DNA from 4 places in the Halobacillus sp. GSS1 genome. Region 3 is predicted to be linked to each of the others. Evidence: riboswitches for the same ligand, from Rfam matches in the RefSeq annotation. Region 3 holds a riboswitch; each other region holds the start of a gene.
What was found. A riboswitch is a leader RNA that binds a small molecule or an ion and turns the genes downstream of it on or off. The one in region 3 is predicted to bind thiamine pyrophosphate.
Positions count from the first base shown of each region.

Region 1: linked by a shared signal. The riboswitch ahead of J0K78_RS03450 (YkoF family thiamine/hydroxymethylpyrimidine-binding protein) and the one ahead of tenA (thiaminase II) in region 3 are both predicted to bind thiamine pyrophosphate.
Region 2: linked by a shared signal. The riboswitch ahead of tenA (thiaminase II) and the one ahead of tenA (thiaminase II) in region 3 are both predicted to bind thiamine pyrophosphate.
Region 4: linked by a shared signal. The riboswitch ahead of thiT (energy-coupled thiamine transporter ThiT) and the one ahead of tenA (thiaminase II) in region 3 are both predicted to bind thiamine pyrophosphate.

Region 1 is NZ_JAFLHE010000001.1:674,914-679,160, forward strand. It holds gene J0K78_RS03430 (hypothetical protein) at 1-143, shown strand, start outside; gene J0K78_RS03435 (RDD family protein) at 149-574, opposite strand; gene J0K78_RS03440 (DUF420 domain-containing protein) at 848-1,369, shown strand; gene J0K78_RS03445 (hypothetical protein) at 1,552-1,782, shown strand; TPP riboswitch at 1,901-2,003, shown strand; gene J0K78_RS03450 (YkoF family thiamine/hydroxymethylpyrimidine-binding protein) at 2,096-2,698, shown strand; gene J0K78_RS03455 (ECF transporter S component) at 2,695-3,273, shown strand; gene J0K78_RS03460 (ABC transporter ATP-binding protein) at 3,270-4,247, shown strand, end outside.
Region 2 is NZ_JAFLHE010000001.1:619,179-623,425, forward strand. It holds gene thiO (glycine oxidase ThiO) at 1-489, opposite strand, end outside; gene J0K78_RS03220 (thiamine phosphate synthase) at 486-1,100, opposite strand; gene tenA (thiaminase II) at 1,104-1,802, opposite strand; TPP riboswitch at 1,959-2,067, opposite strand; gene J0K78_RS03230 (PQQ-dependent sugar dehydrogenase) at 2,257-3,324, opposite strand; gene J0K78_RS03235 (D-serine ammonia-lyase) at 3,537-4,247, opposite strand, start outside.
Region 3 is NZ_JAFLHE010000003.1:259,324-263,570, reverse strand. It holds gene thiM (hydroxyethylthiazole kinase) at 1-434, opposite strand, end outside; gene thiD (bifunctional hydroxymethylpyrimidine kinase/phosphomethylpyrimidine kinase) at 425-1,237, opposite strand; gene tenA (thiaminase II) at 1,234-1,920, opposite strand; TPP riboswitch at 1,963-2,068, opposite strand; gene thiW (energy coupling factor transporter S component ThiW) at 2,074-2,562, opposite strand; TPP riboswitch at 2,656-2,765, opposite strand; gene J0K78_RS09725 (DUF3221 domain-containing protein) at 2,875-3,411, shown strand; gene J0K78_RS09720 (PucR family transcriptional regulator) at 3,434-4,247, opposite strand, start outside.
Region 4 is NZ_JAFLHE010000002.1:350,715-354,961, reverse strand. It holds gene J0K78_RS08260 (phospholipase D family protein) at 1-440, opposite strand, end outside; gene thiT (energy-coupled thiamine transporter ThiT) at 1,327-1,893, opposite strand; TPP riboswitch at 1,982-2,081, opposite strand; gene J0K78_RS08250 (alpha/beta hydrolase) at 2,163-2,903, opposite strand; gene J0K78_RS08245 (SDR family oxidoreductase) at 2,857-3,762, opposite strand; gene yfkAB (radical SAM/CxCxxxxC motif protein YfkAB) at 3,968-4,247, shown strand, end outside.

The DNA of each region.
Region 1 (4,247 bases), on a different contig from region 3:
GGCTCGCGATCGAACTTTATCACGACTGGATCCAGTCCCTATCATTTTCTGCTTACCGGGATGCGATGTGGATCCTTGTGTTGATCACATTCATTTTAATAAGTGCAAGCTTGTTCCGATACCGGAAACCAACTGCGTCCTGAGTCTCCTATTCCGGTGGAGGCTCTTTCCATTTTATCGTCGTAAAAGAGATCATCTCACTCCACCCTCTCCCTTTCGGATCCATCAAACCGGTAACGAAGGAAATCCAATACCACATTCCCTGGGTAAGGATGACCGGGCCGAACCCGAGGATCACACGGATGAGAATCTGCATGAAGTTCGGCGGCTTTCCTGCATTCGTTTCAATGGTGAGATGCATCAACAGCATGCCGAGCGTCCTTCCTTTCGCAAGCAGCGGAATGACGAGGAGAAGCGAGACATGGATGATGATGAAGGCTTTCCAAAAGACGGGGTTCGGATCGAAGCCGCGCCCAGTGTCCTGCGTTGCTGTGTAGAGAATGGCGAGGAAGCCGGATACAATGAATTCGAGTCCTGTGCCTATGAATCTGAGGAACAAGTTTCTTTCGGACATCGAAGTCCCTCCTTTCTGTGTAGTATCCTATGGGTTTTCGTCGTCATCGGTTTGCCCATTCACCCAGAACGAAGAAAAAGAGATGGAGCTTTTGCCCCATCTCTTTATTCATGACATGCCTTTTTTCATGTTTCGAAGGCCTGCGTGCGTCCTGTTTTCAATTAAAATGTGTTCCCTCGACAAATTGTGCGTTTTCTGTCATAGCATTCTCCTCTCTCTTTCTTTATACTTGACTAGGATTCTATATAAAGAGATTGAGAAAGGATCGATACCATGAAAAAATTCAATTACGTCCCATGGGTCGTGGGGCTTTCCATCGCCATCAACCTTATTGTTGTGGCCTTATTGTTCTTACCTAAAGTCGACGGGGATCTCGGTTTCAATATTAAACTCCTCCCCCTTCTGAATGCGGTCTTGAATTCCTTTACGTTCGTGTTCCTGGTTGCTGCCTTGTTCATGATCATCAGGAAAAACGTGAAGTGGCACAAGCGCTTCATTTTCGCTGCCTTCACATCGACGGCTCTTTTCCTCGTTTCGTACCTGACGTACCATTCGATGGCAGAGTCGACGTCCTTCGGCGGCGAAGGGATCGTTGCCGGCATCTATTATTTCATTTTGATCACCCATATCGTACTGGCAGCCCTCATCGTACCACTTGCGCTACTCACTTTGTTCCGCGGACTTGCGATGAAGGTCGATAAGCACAGGAAAATCGCGCGTTGGACGATGCCGTTATGGCTGTACGTCAGTCTCACTGGAGTCATCGTCTACTTGATGATTTCCCCTTATTACTGATGGACGACAAGAAGCGATGCAGCTCCTGTTTTTTTGTCGAAACTCTTTGCTTCCTTCTTTTGTCTTATTATAGTAGAATAACAGTTAGAGAGATGTCGTGAAGGAAATGTCATGACCGATGTTTCGGAATTTGCTATTTAGGGAAAATGTAAGGTTCAAGGTCAGATAATAAGGAGACTACAATGGATCTACTCCAATTTATGAAAAATGAAGGTTACACTTCGGCCAAGTTCTCCTCGATGACTGGTGAAGACGTCCAATTGGTTTTGAATGATGTGGCTTCAACAGAGGACCTGTATCAAATGATGGAAGTGATCCCCACCTCCCTCACGTATTACCCTTATGAACGCGTACCCTATATCGATTGTTTCATAGATGAGAATGTGATGAAGTTACGCTTGTCGAAAGCATAAGGAATGGACCGGATCCGCCGTTTGGCGGTCCGGTCCATTTGTTTTTTCAGGAAAAAGGTGGTTTACAAATCTATGACTCTCCGCTACGATGGAAGCAACGTACAAGAATTGCATACGCGTGTTGCACTGGGGGAGCTGCTTGAGGCGGCTGAGAGGAAAAATTCCGACCCTTGGAACCCGAACTAGATAATACTAGCGTGGGGAAGTGCAGTCGACATTCACAAGGACCTGACTGGTTCTTCCTTTATGATTGGTAGACTGCATTCCCGTGGGATGCAGTTTTTTTTGTACTCAAAAAAAGGAGGAATTAGAAATGGAAAACAACTGGGGAACTTCAAGAATCGCGGGGTGCTCTTTTTCCGTGCATCCGATGGCCGACAACTTCGTGGATTACATCAAGGCTAGTCTGAATGAGGTGGACAGCTCGAAAGTGTGGATGAAGACGGATGACGTCACGACGACGGTGCGCGGCCGGATGGAGCATGTCTTTGATGTCACCGAAGCGATTCTGTTACATATCGCGAAAACGGGTGTTCATGTCGCTTTTCAAGGGACCTTTTCGATCGGCTGTCCGGGCGATTCGGCCGGTGATGTTCATATGGATGAATCAGAAGAACGATTGAACAAGCCTCACTCCAGAGAAATTGAACAACACATCGCGGCGAAGTTCTCTTTGTATCCCATGGGTGGCGGGGACTACATGGACACAATCTACCGTCAAATCGAAGCGATGAAAGAAAAAGGCGTTGAAGTCACGCCTGCCCACTACTCCACCCGTCTCGACGGAGATACGCGTGACATTTTCAATGGACTTGAGGATGTGTTCAGAGAGACGGAAGCGAGCGGCTCTTCACATACGGTGATGACCGTGACGGTCTCTGCCAACAGCCCTTCCCATAAGGATGATCACAAATGAACAGCTGGAAACTGAAAGAAATCGTCGTCATGTCCGTCCTTTCTGTCGTCTTTGCGGTCGTGTATCTAGCCTTCCTTCCGGTCGGGAAAATTCTCGTCGGGTTTTTCGGTCCGATCGGATATGACCTCATTTTCGGCATCTGGTTCATCGTGTCGATCATTGCGGCTTACATCATTCGTAAACCTGGCGCCGCGTTTTTATCAGAAACGATTGCGGCAGCCGTTGAGGTATTGCTCGGCAATGCGGTCGGTCCGATGTTGCTCGTTTCAGGGATGATTCAGGGGCTCGGAGCAGAATCGGCGTTCGCTATGACAAGGTATAAGCGCTATGACCTGTTCACCCTTATGCTTGCCGGTGTGATGGCTGCGGTGTTCAGCTTCGTCTGGGGGTACTTCCTTTCCGGCTACGCAGCTCTCAGCACAGGGTACGTCGTCGCCATGTTCATCGCCCGCATCATCAGTGGTGCGATCATCTCAGGTGTCGCAGGCAAAGCGCTCAGTGACGCCTTAGCGAAGACAGGTGTCCTCTCAAGCTTCGCTCTAGGAAAAGAACATCGAAGGAAGCATGCGGCATGAGTCAGGAAGTGATCCGCGTCGAGGACCTTACCCTCCGTTATGAGGAAAGGCAGAAGCCTGTGCTGTCGCGTCTGACTTTTTCCATCGAGGAAGGAGAAAACATGCTGATCCTTGGTCCGAGCGGTTCGGGAAAAAGCTCCCTCACCCACTGTTTGAACGGGCTCTATCCTCGTGAATTAGATGGTGCCATGAATGGAGAAGTTCTCGTGCAAGGTCAGCGGACCGACTCCTATCCTGCCGGTGAAATGGCGCAGAACGTCGGCGTCGTTTTTCAGGATCCCGAGACACAGTTCTGCATGATCACGGTCGAAGATGAAGTGGCCTTTGGTCTTGAAAACTTGAATACACCTCATGCGTCAATGGTGGAAAAAGTGGACCAAGCACTGCGTCAGGTTGGAATGGAAGTCTACAAAACAGCGGACATCTCCTCCCTCTCCGGTGGCCAGAAGCAGAAAATCGCCCTTGCCTGCATCCTCGCCATGGAACCGGAAGTATTGATTCTCGATGAACCGACGGCGAATCTGGATCCGGTGGCGAGGAAGGAATTCATTCAGCTTCTGAAAAGGTTGAAACAGGAGAATTCTTTCACTCTGCTTGTCATCGAGCATAAGTTGGAAGGCTGGCTCGATTTGTTGGTACGGGTCCTTATTATTAATGAAAAAGGAGAACTTGCCTACGATGGTCCGCTGCACGATCATTTGAAAACGTACGCTCGGGACATTCATGAGATGGGCATCCAGCTTCCTTATGCCACAAGGACAGCGCTGGAACAGGGGTGGACACCGCCCTATCCGCTTCACATCGGAGACATGCCGGCCATCACTCTCACAGAAAACCGTCCTGTCCTATCTGCTGGGAAGGTGTTGTTGGAAGCAGAGGCTGTGCATTGGAAGTCGATTTTGCGGAACATCAACGTCACTTTTCATGAAGGAGAATGGGTGGCGATCGTCGGGGAAAACGGGAACGGAAAATCT
Region 2 (4,247 bases), on a different contig from region 3:
AAAAGCCTTCGACAAATCGGGAGCGGAAACTTGCCCGTCATTCGGGAGAAATAAGGCACCGCTCAGCTGGGAGGACACCGCCGGTTCTTCTCTTTGCAATTCAGAAGGCTCCATCCATCTCGCTTCCTCCCCGCGGTTTCTTTGAACTTCCCCATAGGCGATTAGCTCTTCCCTTTCTCCTTCATTTGTAGCAATTTTATAGATGCCGTTTTGCTGCAAACCAATATCAATGCCGCTATACGCTTTCAATTCTTCAGACAGCGCTGGAAACATCGCGCGACTTGCTGTAGCCAGTGAATACAATGAGTCGTTCCGGTCTTTTAGTTCCGATTGCGCTCCAAGCATGCCAGCTGCAGCTGAAGATGCTTTGCAGGCGATCGTCCCCCGCTCCAGGAGAAGAACAGAGCGTCCACGCTGTGCCAAATGATAGGCGATGGAACTGCCGATCACACCAGCTCCGACAACAATCCTTTCATAATGCTTATTCATAACATCCTCCCTCTATCGATTTCCTTCCTGTAAGCCTGTGCTGCTTCCCCAGGATCCTCCGCCTGTAGAATGCCAGACATGACTGCCATTCCCTGCGCTCCGGTACGAATGACATCACCTGCCCGCTCAGGAGATATCCCGCCGATGCCAACAACCGGACACCCGACATGCCGTATGATTTCACGGAGCGAATCCAATCCTTTCCCCGCTTTTCCCGGCTTGGAGGAGGTTGGATAGATATTTCCGTATAGGAGAAAATCCGCTCCTTCCTCTTCCGCACCTATGGCCTCTTTTAGTGAATGAACGGATTTTCCTACATTCAGACCGGGAAAGGATTGCTTCACTTGTGCGACTGGGAGACTATGGTGAGTCAACTGCACCCCGAAACATCCTGCAACAGAAGCTACATCTGCCCTGTCGTTGATGATAATACGATCCATTGGAAAACCGGTCTCCGTCACCTGTTGAATCCCATCAAAAATTTCAGCAGCGGACCGATGTTTTTCCCGAATGTGGAGAAAATCAACTTGCTGTTGGACCGCGCTCACTGTCTCGGTTAGTTCAGAAATCGTCTGCTTTCCTGTCGAGATCAAGTGAATGGAAGGACTCACGATTCATTCTCCTTTTCCTGCCAAGAGAGAAGTTCTCATATCAAATGGCCATTCTTCCATGACATATGCCATTTCCCAAAACTGGTACTCATACTGACTGCTGATCACAAACAACTCTTTCATCCGCTCACGGCCAGCTTCCGATTTCAATTCCGCCAGATCATCAAGACGTTGAATCTGCTCCTCTACGAGCGTTCGGAACCAATCCCCGCCATAGGTGCCAATCCATTCCTGATAAATCGGTTCTTCCGGCTGATGATCTTTCAAGTGCTCCCCGACTTCATAATAAAGCCAATAGCACGGAAGAATCGTAGCGATGATCTCCCCCAAGTCCCCGTGGTAGGCTCCTCGGTACATATGGGATGCGTACGCATAAGCCGTCGGAGAAGGAGTGAACTGGTTGCGCTCCTCCTTTGTAATCCCTAGCCTTTTTGAAAAGTTCTCATGAAGCTCCATCTCTGCTTCATACGTCCCTTGAGCATGAGAAGCCATACTGGCCATTGTTTTCATGTCCTCTGACTTCGCGGCTCCCATCGCCTGCACTCTGGAAAAGTGGGATAAATAATAAGAATCCTGAAGGACGTAGTAGCGAAACTGGTCGAGCGATAACGTCCCTTCTCCAATCCCTTTTACAAACGGATGGTTGAAACTTGCCTCCCAAATAGGATCCACCGCTTCGCGAATCTGTTGTGAAAATTTCATTGTCACTCTCTCCTTTTCCCGACGATCCACGGTCAAGGAAAAAAGAAATAAGACGCAAGCAATCTATGCATCTATTTCCAGACACAAAAAAAACCACTTTCTTCATATGCGTGAAGAAAGTGGTTTCATGTGTAAACATCTATATGTAGCTTAAGATACACGTAACCGCCACTTCCCTACGCTGGTATCAACCAGATCAGGTTCTAAGAGTCTTAAAGCTACACTTTAATCTCAGCCTTATGAGAAGGCACCCCTAGTGGATCGTCTATGATTTTTGATTTCAATGATATCGTAACATGTTCTAAATAATTGTCAAAACATTCCTCCAAAACTATCATGAATGGTAACTTTTAGAAGCATCTAACATTTCACAGAAGAGATGGATAACAAAGAGCGCTTCGTGACGGAAGCGCTCTATCGCATGGACCGATTTTGACCGGTTACTCTTCAGTAGTTAATCCAGTTCTGAGAGAGAAATTTTATATAGCTTGTCATCATTGTCCTGTGGATTTCCACGACCATCTGTATTATTACTAATGAAATAAAGATTGTTATCTTTTATTTGTACATCCCGAACCCGGCCAACACCAGCGATCACTTCACGGTATTCACCTGTTTCAAGGTCGAATTCTAAAACGGCAGAACCCCTTAATGCTGCAACATAAAGTTTTCCTTCAAAATTGTCCATTCCAGATGGTGCCCAGGTGGAGCTATCTCCAGAAGTGAATAGAGGCGAAACCATTCCTTCTTGTTCTTCAGAGCCTTCTATAACCGGCCATCCGTAATTTTGACCAGCTTCAATCAAATTAATTTCATCGTTTGCATTATCCCCATGTTCACTTGCATACATCGTACCATCTGACAACCAAGTCATCCCTTGAGGGTTGCGATGTCCAAAGCTATATACATAGGAATCCTCAAATGGATTATCATCCGGGATCGATCCATCTACGTTCATTCTTAAAATTTTTCCACCTAATGAATCCAGGTCTTGGGCTATTTCAGGATCAGATGCATCCCCAGCTGTAGCGTAGAGTTTTTCATCAGGACCTATTTTAAGTCTTCCTCCATGATGGTAAGTACCGCTGGGGATTTGGTTAAGAAGCAGATCCTCTTCTCTCCATACACGATCTTCCAACCGAAGCATTACGATCCGATTAAATTGTTCTTCCCCATCTTCATACGTGTAATAGGCATAGGCAAGGTTCGATTCGGAAAAGTCAGGGGCAAGAACAAACCCAAGCAATCCTGCCTCTGAAGCTGTGGAAACCTCTTCTTCAAGCTCTACGCTTTGCCTTTCTACTTCACCATCTTCAATTTTGACAATGTTCCCTGATCTTTCTGTTAAATAAAAGGTATCTTCCATTTTTTCGATGGACCATGGAACTTCCAAATTATCTGCTATCACTTCTAAACCTTCAGCAGGTAGTGGCGATTCTCCCTGTTTATTATCATCCGGGTTATCAGAACAGCCTGCTATAAAAAAGAAGGTAGTAATTAATAGCGCTATGATTTTTTTCAATTTAAAGCATTCCTCTCCCTCTTCGACTTTTATCTGAAGTGGGGGCAGTTCTAGTGCTCCCTCATCTCACTCACGTATTTCTAAATGAATAGAAGTGTTCTATTTGGAAAATATGCTATTTTTCTGTGTATCATGAAGGAAGAGTAGAAGCGGAAGAACCCCCTGGCTTCATTACTGAGGTTACGAGGAGCCCTTCACCAGGTTAATTTCTTCTATTCCTCATGACGAAGAAATGATGTGCCTTTAGAAACAAAGCCTTCCATAATATCTTTTGGCACCAAACTTCCACCTGTTGCCCAGACTAAATGAGTAGCATGATTTAACCGGGAGCCATACATGCCGTCTAACTGTTGTTGAATGTCGATGGAAGCAGGGCCGTACATGCCTGCAAGTGCCGATGGTTCGAGGGAAATACCTTCTGATTCATTCAAAAGGGCTAAAAGCTTGTACAAGTTTTCGTCGTTGATCGTATAAATGCCGTTCACCATATTTTCTACCAGCCTGCCAGCCAGAGCTGATGGTCGTCCAACAGCTAATCCATCAGCTTCCGTCTTATTATCAAGCCCGATATCCTGAACAGAAATGTCCTCATGTTTTCCTGTGGCAAGTCCAAGCATCATGCACGGAGAGCTGGTCGGCTCTGCAAAATAACAGTGCACATGATCCCCGAAAACATACTTCAGTCCATAAGTGATCCCCGCAGGACCTCCTCCTACACCGCAAGGTAAATAAACCACCAGGGGGTTGTCCGCATCAACCGTGATATTCTCTTGTTTTAATTGCTCTTGAAGGCGCAAAGCAGCCACGGCATAGCCTAAAAATAAATCCTTGGAATTTTCATCATCAACGAAGTAACAGTTCTTTTGCTCCTGACATTGTCTTCGTCCTTCGTTTACGGCAAATGAAAAATCCTTATCATGCTC
Region 3 (4,247 bases):
TCGGAATCAGCTGCTCCTGTGGAGTCTACGCCTTGCGTTTCCACATTCAGACCGATGAGATGGGCAAGTTCTCCGGCATTCCCTTTAATAACCGTCGGAGTCACCTCCTGCAAGATCCTCTGACATGCATCTGAACGATAACGAGTAGCAGGAGCGCCGACAGGATCGAAGACGATAGGAATGCCGATTTGATTTGCAGCTTTCCCAGCAAGGATCATGGCTTTCACCTGTTCTTCATGAAGCGTTCCTATATTCAATAACAGTCCTTGAGACAATCGGGTGACATCCGCCACTTCCTGTGTGGCATTGGCCATGATCGGCGATCCTCCAAAAGCTAAAAGACCGTTCGCTGTAAAATTCATCACCACTGAATTCGTGATGTGATGAATCAGTGGGCGCTGTGTTCTTACTCTTTCGATAACACTTACAGCCATTTGTTGAAAACCTCCTCACGTAAAGCAAAATGATTGGTCGGTCCGCTTCCTTTTCCTAAGTCGAAGGAGTGGCGAATCGCTTCTGTTACGAAGTATTTGGCTTCTTTGACAGCTTGTGGCAAAGCGTGTCCCTGACTCAGGTAAGCCGTAATGGCTGCTGAGTACGTGCACCCTGTGCCATGCGTATTTGAAGAATTAATCCGTTCAGATTCAAATTCATAGACACGTCCACCATCATATAGAAAATCAACCGCTCTTCCATCGAGATGGCCCCCTTTGACAAGAGACGCTCCTGCACCTAAATCTTTCACAATTATTTCGGCTGCTTCTTTCATATCTGCTTCTGTTTTAATTTTTCCTCCGACAAGGACTTCAGCTTCAGGGATGTTAGGAGTGACGAGTGATGTCCTGGGTACAAGATATTCTTTTAAATACCGTTGATCTTCTTTTTCAATCAAAGGGTCCCCGCTCTGGGCAACCATGACAGGGTCCATGATGTAAGGAGCAGCCACTTCATTCAACCATTCACTGATGACTTTCATCATCCCCTTATTGGCAATCATCCCAGTTTTCAGTGCATGAACAGGCATATCCTCAGAAATAGCTTCCAGTTGACTCTTAATGAAGTTTTCCGGGAGGTGATGAACATCCTTCACACCTGTCGTGTTTTGGGAAACGACTGAAGTTACAACACTCATCCCGTAACTCTTCAATTCCTGGAACGTCTTCAAGTCTGCCTGTATACCCGCGCCACCACTCGGATCAGTCCCTGCAATTGTCAGCGCACATGATACTTGTCTCATCTCACAACCTCCTTTTCACAAGGCCATTGTTCTTGTGTGTAAGCCATATCCCAAAAAGCATATTCCAGCTGACAGCTTTTACGAAAAGCTTCTCTCATCCGCTGTTTTTCTAGTTCAGACGCTTGTGCAGCATACTGATCAAGCCGCTCACATAACACCGCCGTCAGACTGTTCACCTCTGCATCGGCATAAAAATCGATCCAAGGGAGAAAAGGATGGTCAACCCCTGGCTGGTAGTGGTTCTTAAGCTCGACCCCGATTTCATAATAGGTCCACGGGCATGGAAGCAAGGCCGCTAATATTTCACCGATCCCCCCATTATGGGCATGAAATAGCATATGCTTTATATAGTGATCAGCAGTCGGCGGCAACGGATACCCTTGAAGCTCTTCATAGGAAACGCCAATCTGTTCACAAAAATTGTTATGAGGATGGATCTCGCTGTTCAACACAAAATCGATTTGCTTATTAAACAGTTGAATGTCTTCTCTACAAGGGGACTTGGAAATAGCGATTCCATACACATGCATAAAAGCATTCAGATATTCATAATCAGCCTTGATATAATGAATCAACGCTTCTTTTGATACCTCTCCTTTCCCGATCCCCTGGACGAAGGGATGAGTGAATATTTTTTGATAGATATCCTGATTTTCATTTCTTAATTGTTTGGAAAAAGACATGGTAGAGCCTCCTATTATTCTCGGAAGCTACTAGAGGACAGAAGGGGATTCTTACTACTTCCCTCCGCCGGCATGACCCGGATCAGGTATTGAGGGACCAAGGAATGTTTCCTTATCTCAGCGAATACTCGCGCCCCTAGCAGTTTCCGTGTATTATGGTTGTAAGATCATGTTTTCAACTTTCACTCGTGATAAAATGAAGGCAGCAATGAAAGCCCCCGAGACACTGCTTACGACAAAAGAAGGAACAAATGCAAAAACACCAGCTGAACTTCCCATCAAGACGTGTGCGATCGGGACAGATGCCAAAGCTCCGATGACTCCAGTACCGAGCACTTCACCAATCACCGCAGAACTTTTTCTTTCAAACATCCTGTAAAAAATCCCTGCCAATAATGCACCAAACATCCCGCCCGGAAAAGCAAGAAAGGTGCCGACCCCTAATAAGAAACGTAAAAGCCCGATAACAAAAGCAATCATGACCGCCGGCACGGGGCCAAGCACCACCGCCGCAATCACATTAACCGCATGCTGGACAGGATAAGCTTTCGCAATACCGGCCGGGAACCAAAGGAATTGCGCCCCGAGCGTCCCGATCGCCACAAGCACAGCCATCGTTGTGAGTAGCTTTGTGTTTTTCATATTTCACCACCTTTCTAAACGGGAGAAGAATGGAGGCAAATAAAAAAGCCAGATCCTTAGAGGACCTGGCCTGGTATGCAGTAAGCCGATACACGTATCGTCAGACTACTTCCCTCCGCTGGTATTAACCAGATCAGGTTTGTAAGAGTCAGAAAGCTCGCTCGCTTTCCTCTCAGCCCATTCAGGCTCCCCTAGTAGTTTCATAAACTTATTCGCTTGGTGATTTTCATCATAACAAAATTGGATGTTTCTGTCATGTGAAACTTTTGCTCCCGTTCAAACGTCATCATTAAGAAGATAAGGAGTGTGTGAATGATGAAAATGAGATGGATGCCTGGTATGTTCATGTTTTTCTCTTTATGCCTTAGTGGATGTGGGCTGTCAGAAACGGAGGAAGTAGACCAGAAGGAAGTGGAAGCAGAAGTATCCGACCCGGACATGAGCGGGTTTGTCATGGATCAGGATGAGGACAGTATTCTGGTTGTCACACCGATGGATGATGGGTCAGGGGAGGAAGGAAGGGCCATGTGGGTATCCGGAGCTCCTAAAGGTCTATGGGTCGGCAAACAGGTCGAGGTCTGGGTAGACGGGGATATCGCTGAGTCCTACCCTGAACAAGCCACCGCTGAAAAAGTCCAGGAGCTTGAAATGAGTGAAGTAGAGGGAGCAGACTTAAAAGCTTCTGAAGCTCTTTCTACAGCATTATCTGAAAAAGAACCGGAAAAGGCCGATGTGCTGATAGTTTCTCTGCTTTCTTTTGATAAAGAATCCGACCAGTGGACCGTCAAGCTGGATCGACGTGGGACCAATCAGGGCGAATGGAAAACGACCGTCAAAGATGAAAAATAGAGCGCCGTAAAAAGGAGGCGCTCTATGCATCCACCTTTTTCAATAGCCACAACCTGACGCTCAACTCCAACAAAAAAAGATCGTCCGCATTGAGCAGGGAAAGCCCAGTCAAATGTTCAATGTTCCTCAATCTATGCAGCAAGGATTGACGGTGCAAATTCAGGGCACGGGCGGTCTGACTGACATTGCTGTTGTATTTGTTGTAGACCATAAACGTATGAATGAGTTCTGTCTGCCGTTTCTGGTCATAATCAATCAGCTTCTCTAACGTATCATAGACAATTGCTCCGATTTCTTCTTCATGAGAAAGAGCCATGAGCAAGCGATTCATCCGTGTATCACTGAAAAACGTCCGCTCCCCTTCTTCATGCTGCTGACCGATTTTCAGTGCCGTTTCCGCCTCTTCATAACTTTTATGAAAAACCTGATACCCCCCTTTATGGCAGGAGATCCCCCAGCTGATCGTAATCCCCTTCAACAACTCATGAAGTCTCCGCTCAATCAGGTCAAGAAACTGATTCGCGGTTTCTCCGTAATCCGGCCGGTCTGTTTCCAAATAAACGATGACCTCCCCTTCATCAAAAGTGGTCATCGTCCTCCTATGCAGGGCATCTCCCGCATGTGTGACTTCCTTCTGAATGTAATAATTCCGACTGTTGATTGATGACGACTTGACCTGAGGCATCGTTAAAGAGGTGCGCTCCTCCTCCGGCTGAACGAACCGGATGTGGCCGACAAGACAAATATAAGGCTTCTCCAGGTCATAACCAAGCAGCTGTGCTTTTGATAAAAGAGCTCTGTCCATCTCCCTCTCCCGCTTGGCTAAATCCAGCAGG
Region 4 (4,247 bases), on a different contig from region 3:
ATCGTCTCAGACTGATACGATCCGTACACGGTGTTGATCTGATCGGTTATGAAAACCACCTTCAAATCAGGGACTTCCTCTTTTCGTTTTAAAATGGCGTCAACCAGGTTGCTGGAGATGTCAGGAAACTCGTTCTTACCATTTGTGTACCCATTGAATAGAAACATATCGGCCACAATGAAGTCTTCAGCCTCCCCTATTGTCCGGTTGATCTCTTCAAAAACCTGAAGATCATGCACCGTCTTCCCTGCTTCGTCTTCGTATGTTAAATCACGGAAAAACTCGATATTTTCCATCTGATGCTTCTCTCCTTCATAAGAGATCCCCTCAGGAAGAGCTTTCCATGAAGTATGATAAGCAATGGTGACACTTAAAATAGCGATAATAGCGACAATGATCCAAAACCACTTACTCTTTCCAATCCGCTTCAAACGGTCCATTATGTAGCCTCCTCAACTTGAGTGCTTATTTTATTTTCACTATAATGTCCTGTCTCAAACCTCAATAGAAGAAAAAATAAAAAAAACATAGTTTATTGAACGATATGGCAGGATTGTGGAAGACTCCGTTTCGAGATGTTTTTTGAGTGGATAGGGGCTACGGGGAATAGCTCGCTTTCCGCGGGAGCGCGACGAGCCTCCTCAGGCTGACGCCTTGCGGGGTCTCACCCTGCACTTTTTTCCTCCTAGTTATCCGGTTCTGGCGCCTAGCGGCTAGTGAGACTTCCCTCGCTTCTGTACGATAAGTCAACATCGAATCACTCCGTTCTTCGTGTTTCCTTTATCTCCGCCAGTTCAGTCCAGTCCATACGCCGCTTATCAAGGCGCCTGCACACTTATGTTAGGAGTCTCGCCATTCCCCTCCGCCCCTTTCTCTTGGAAGATTCTCGAAACCACTACTCTAAAATGAGTTTGTATGGTATTGGGAAGAGGATAATATTAATTCTGCCCAGTGGGCATTCAGAAAGTGAAAGCTTGATACAGAAGTTTGATACCCACTCTAGATGGAAGAGTGGTAGACACTCCATCTCTGTATAGGGGTTCGTTTCTCCTCTTATATGAAATGGGGTGGCTTGGAAGCTGCGAGACTCCCGTGGGAGAAGGAGATAGACAAGATCCCGTAGGACGCAGTCCGAGGAAGCTCGGCGCTCCCCCACAGGAAAGCGAGTGGCTTCCCAGCCACCCCTAACGCTTAACCAGGCAACGAACCCTGGAGACATCTCGAAACTGAATTCTCAAGAAAAGGCGGCGTTTGTGGAAATTCATAGAAGGAAGAACTATTAAAAATCCCCCATTCGATGTCAGAACATCGCACGGGGGATTTTGTTTAATGGCTTAATAATTTTGGTCGTTTTACAAATAGGAGACTGACGACGATACTGCTTAAGATAAACGCCGGGAGCATGTACCCACCATTATAGATGAGGGAATACAACCAGACAGGCTGTCCCTCAGGGGCGAACTCGCCGTAAAAAACGATCCCTGCAAAAAAGTGTCCGAAAAAGCGGAGCACGCTTCCAATCAGGCAGCCGACAATAATCCATCCGATCAATCGACGGGACTCTTTCGATTGGATCGCCTTCCATAGCGGTTTCGCTACTATGCCAGCCGCTCCGATTACTGCAAAGGCGACGATATAGTCGAAAAACGCCTGAAGTAGTGTCATAATATAGGCGCCGGTCATGATTTGATAGATTCCTAACAGAAGACCGGTGGTGACGCCACCTTTCAAGCCCCAGCGGAAGGCCATGATGAATACGGGGACCATGGCAAAGGAAACCGAACCTCCCTGCGCCCACAGTTTAAATGATAAAAACGGGATGATATCCAACAATAATGCGAGTGCTGAAAAAATCGCAACTTCTACGAGAAATAAAACGCGACGATTTCTCATTTCAACATTCCTCCTAAAAAAAGACACAAAAAAAGCAACGCCAAATAGGGAAGCTTCCTGATGGAGGAGTCCCAATTCTGCATTGCACCATCAAAAAAGCCGCCATCCCTACGCCAGTGCTAACTGACAGGTTCGAAGGGTCAGAACGAAATGTTCACTCTCAGCCGGAGGCTCCCCTTGAAGGCTTTATACCGTTTACTTTTCTTGATTTGTCTCTATTATAATAAACTTTTTACTAGATTACAAAACCTTTTATATTTCCCGGGCAATCACTTCGTATTCGTGTACATTTGGAAAAATTCCAAGGTGCGTTCAATGATCATATCCTTGTCATGATCAAGAGTCGCCACATGATAACTATTTTCCAGATGGATAATCTCCTTGTGTTCAGAAAACACCGATTCGAAAATGACTTCTGAGTTATGCGGAGGTACAACGTGATCCTCATCCGATACGAAAATCATGATCGGGCAGTGGATTTCATCCAGTCTATCCTTGACCATGCCCATCAATCCAACCAGCTCTCCGATCGATTTCACCGGCGTGCGGTCATACGCAAGTTCGACCGTCTCCGGATCTTTAATATCGGAACCGATCGCATCTAAAAAGCGTTCATCCGTCCCCTGGCTACTTTCCAGTGCAGGGATATCGATAGCCGCATTGATTGGAATGACTCCCTCAATGTCCCGATACTGACTCGCCATATACAACGCAAGCGTCCCACCCATCGATAAACCGACGACAAATATTTTTGAACATCTGTCTTTTAACCAGGAATAAGCTTCTTCCACGGATTGCACCCAATCCATATGTGAGGTAGATTCCATATCCTCAGGACTTGTTCCATGACCCTTTAATCTCGGACAATAAACGGTGTAACCAGCTCTGGCATAGGCTTCAGCTAAAGGCTGCATACTTTGGGTCGTTCCTGTAAATCCATGAGAGATGAGGATACCGACTTCATTACCCTCGAAGCGCATCTCCTCTGCTCCATGCATCACGTTTTCCATTCAATCCCACTCCTTTGGCTTTCTCTTTTCCAAGTATTTTTTGTAGCACGGTATTTTCCAACCACTTCCAAGGCAGCAAGCGCTTGAACCACACATTCGCTCTCACACCGGCACCGATGGGATAGCGGAGTTTCACCAGGGTTTCTTTTTCCATCAATCCCGTCATCAGATCTGATACATCCTGAGGATTGCCATGGGATTCACTGTTCAAAGCATTCCACAATCCTTTTATGTATTCGGCATAAGGAGACTCAGGGTCCTGGGCGGCTTCCGGCATAACAAGACCGGACGACCAAATATTGGTCTGATAAGAGCCCGGCTCAATCAGAGCGACATCAATTCCGAATGGTTTCACTTCGAAACGGAGACTTTCAGATAAGCCTTCCAAGGCGTGTTTGGATGAGACATAAGCGGATAAGCCTGGAAAACCGATCAACCCGCTCACACTGCTGACATTCAAAATCTTCCCACTACCCTGGGCACGCATCAGGGGCAGAACTGCTTTCGTAACGGCAATCACACCAAAAACATTGGTATCAAATTGTTTACGGTACGTTTCAAGCGGCACCTGTTCAAGAAATCCACCTACCGCATAACCGGCGTTATTCACAAGCACGTCCAAGCGATACAGCGTATTCACTTTTTCTGAAAATCGCGCGATCGATTGTTCATCCGTCACATCCAATGACCACACTTCAATGCGGTCACGGACCTCCTCGTCCAATGTTTCGTACGCTACGGCTTTTTCTATATTTCTCATCGTGGCGATGACACGAAAGCCTTTTTCTGCACATTTCACAGCTGTATGGAAACCGAATCCACTGGATGCTCCTGTAATGAGTACGGTTTGTTTCATGATCTGACTCCCCCTTGTGCTAGTCGTTACCCCATATCATTCGATGTCACACCCTTATTCTCCTCTTTCCATAAAACATGCACAGGTGCATAGGAGTAGATCCCGTAACAATTCCGATACATATTGTATGGTTTTAGGCATATTAATGATAGAATGGTAAAGGTTATCGACCGAAATAAATTTGAATAGAAAGGAAGTTTCATAATTTATGAGTACGAACATGAAGCTTCAGGCGCTTACCCCTTCTTACGATCCATGGGAAGCGTATATGGACGTGGAAGAACACGGAAAAATGACCTTATCGAACATTGAATTTACGACGACGACGCTTTGCAACATGCGTTGTGAGCACTGCGCGGTCGGATATACGTTAGGTGCGAAGGATCCGGAAGCTTTGCCGATGGACTTGCTCCGGAAGCGGCTTGATGAAATCCCTCACCTGCGTACACTGAGCATTACGGGCGGAGAGCCGATGATGTCGAAGAAAT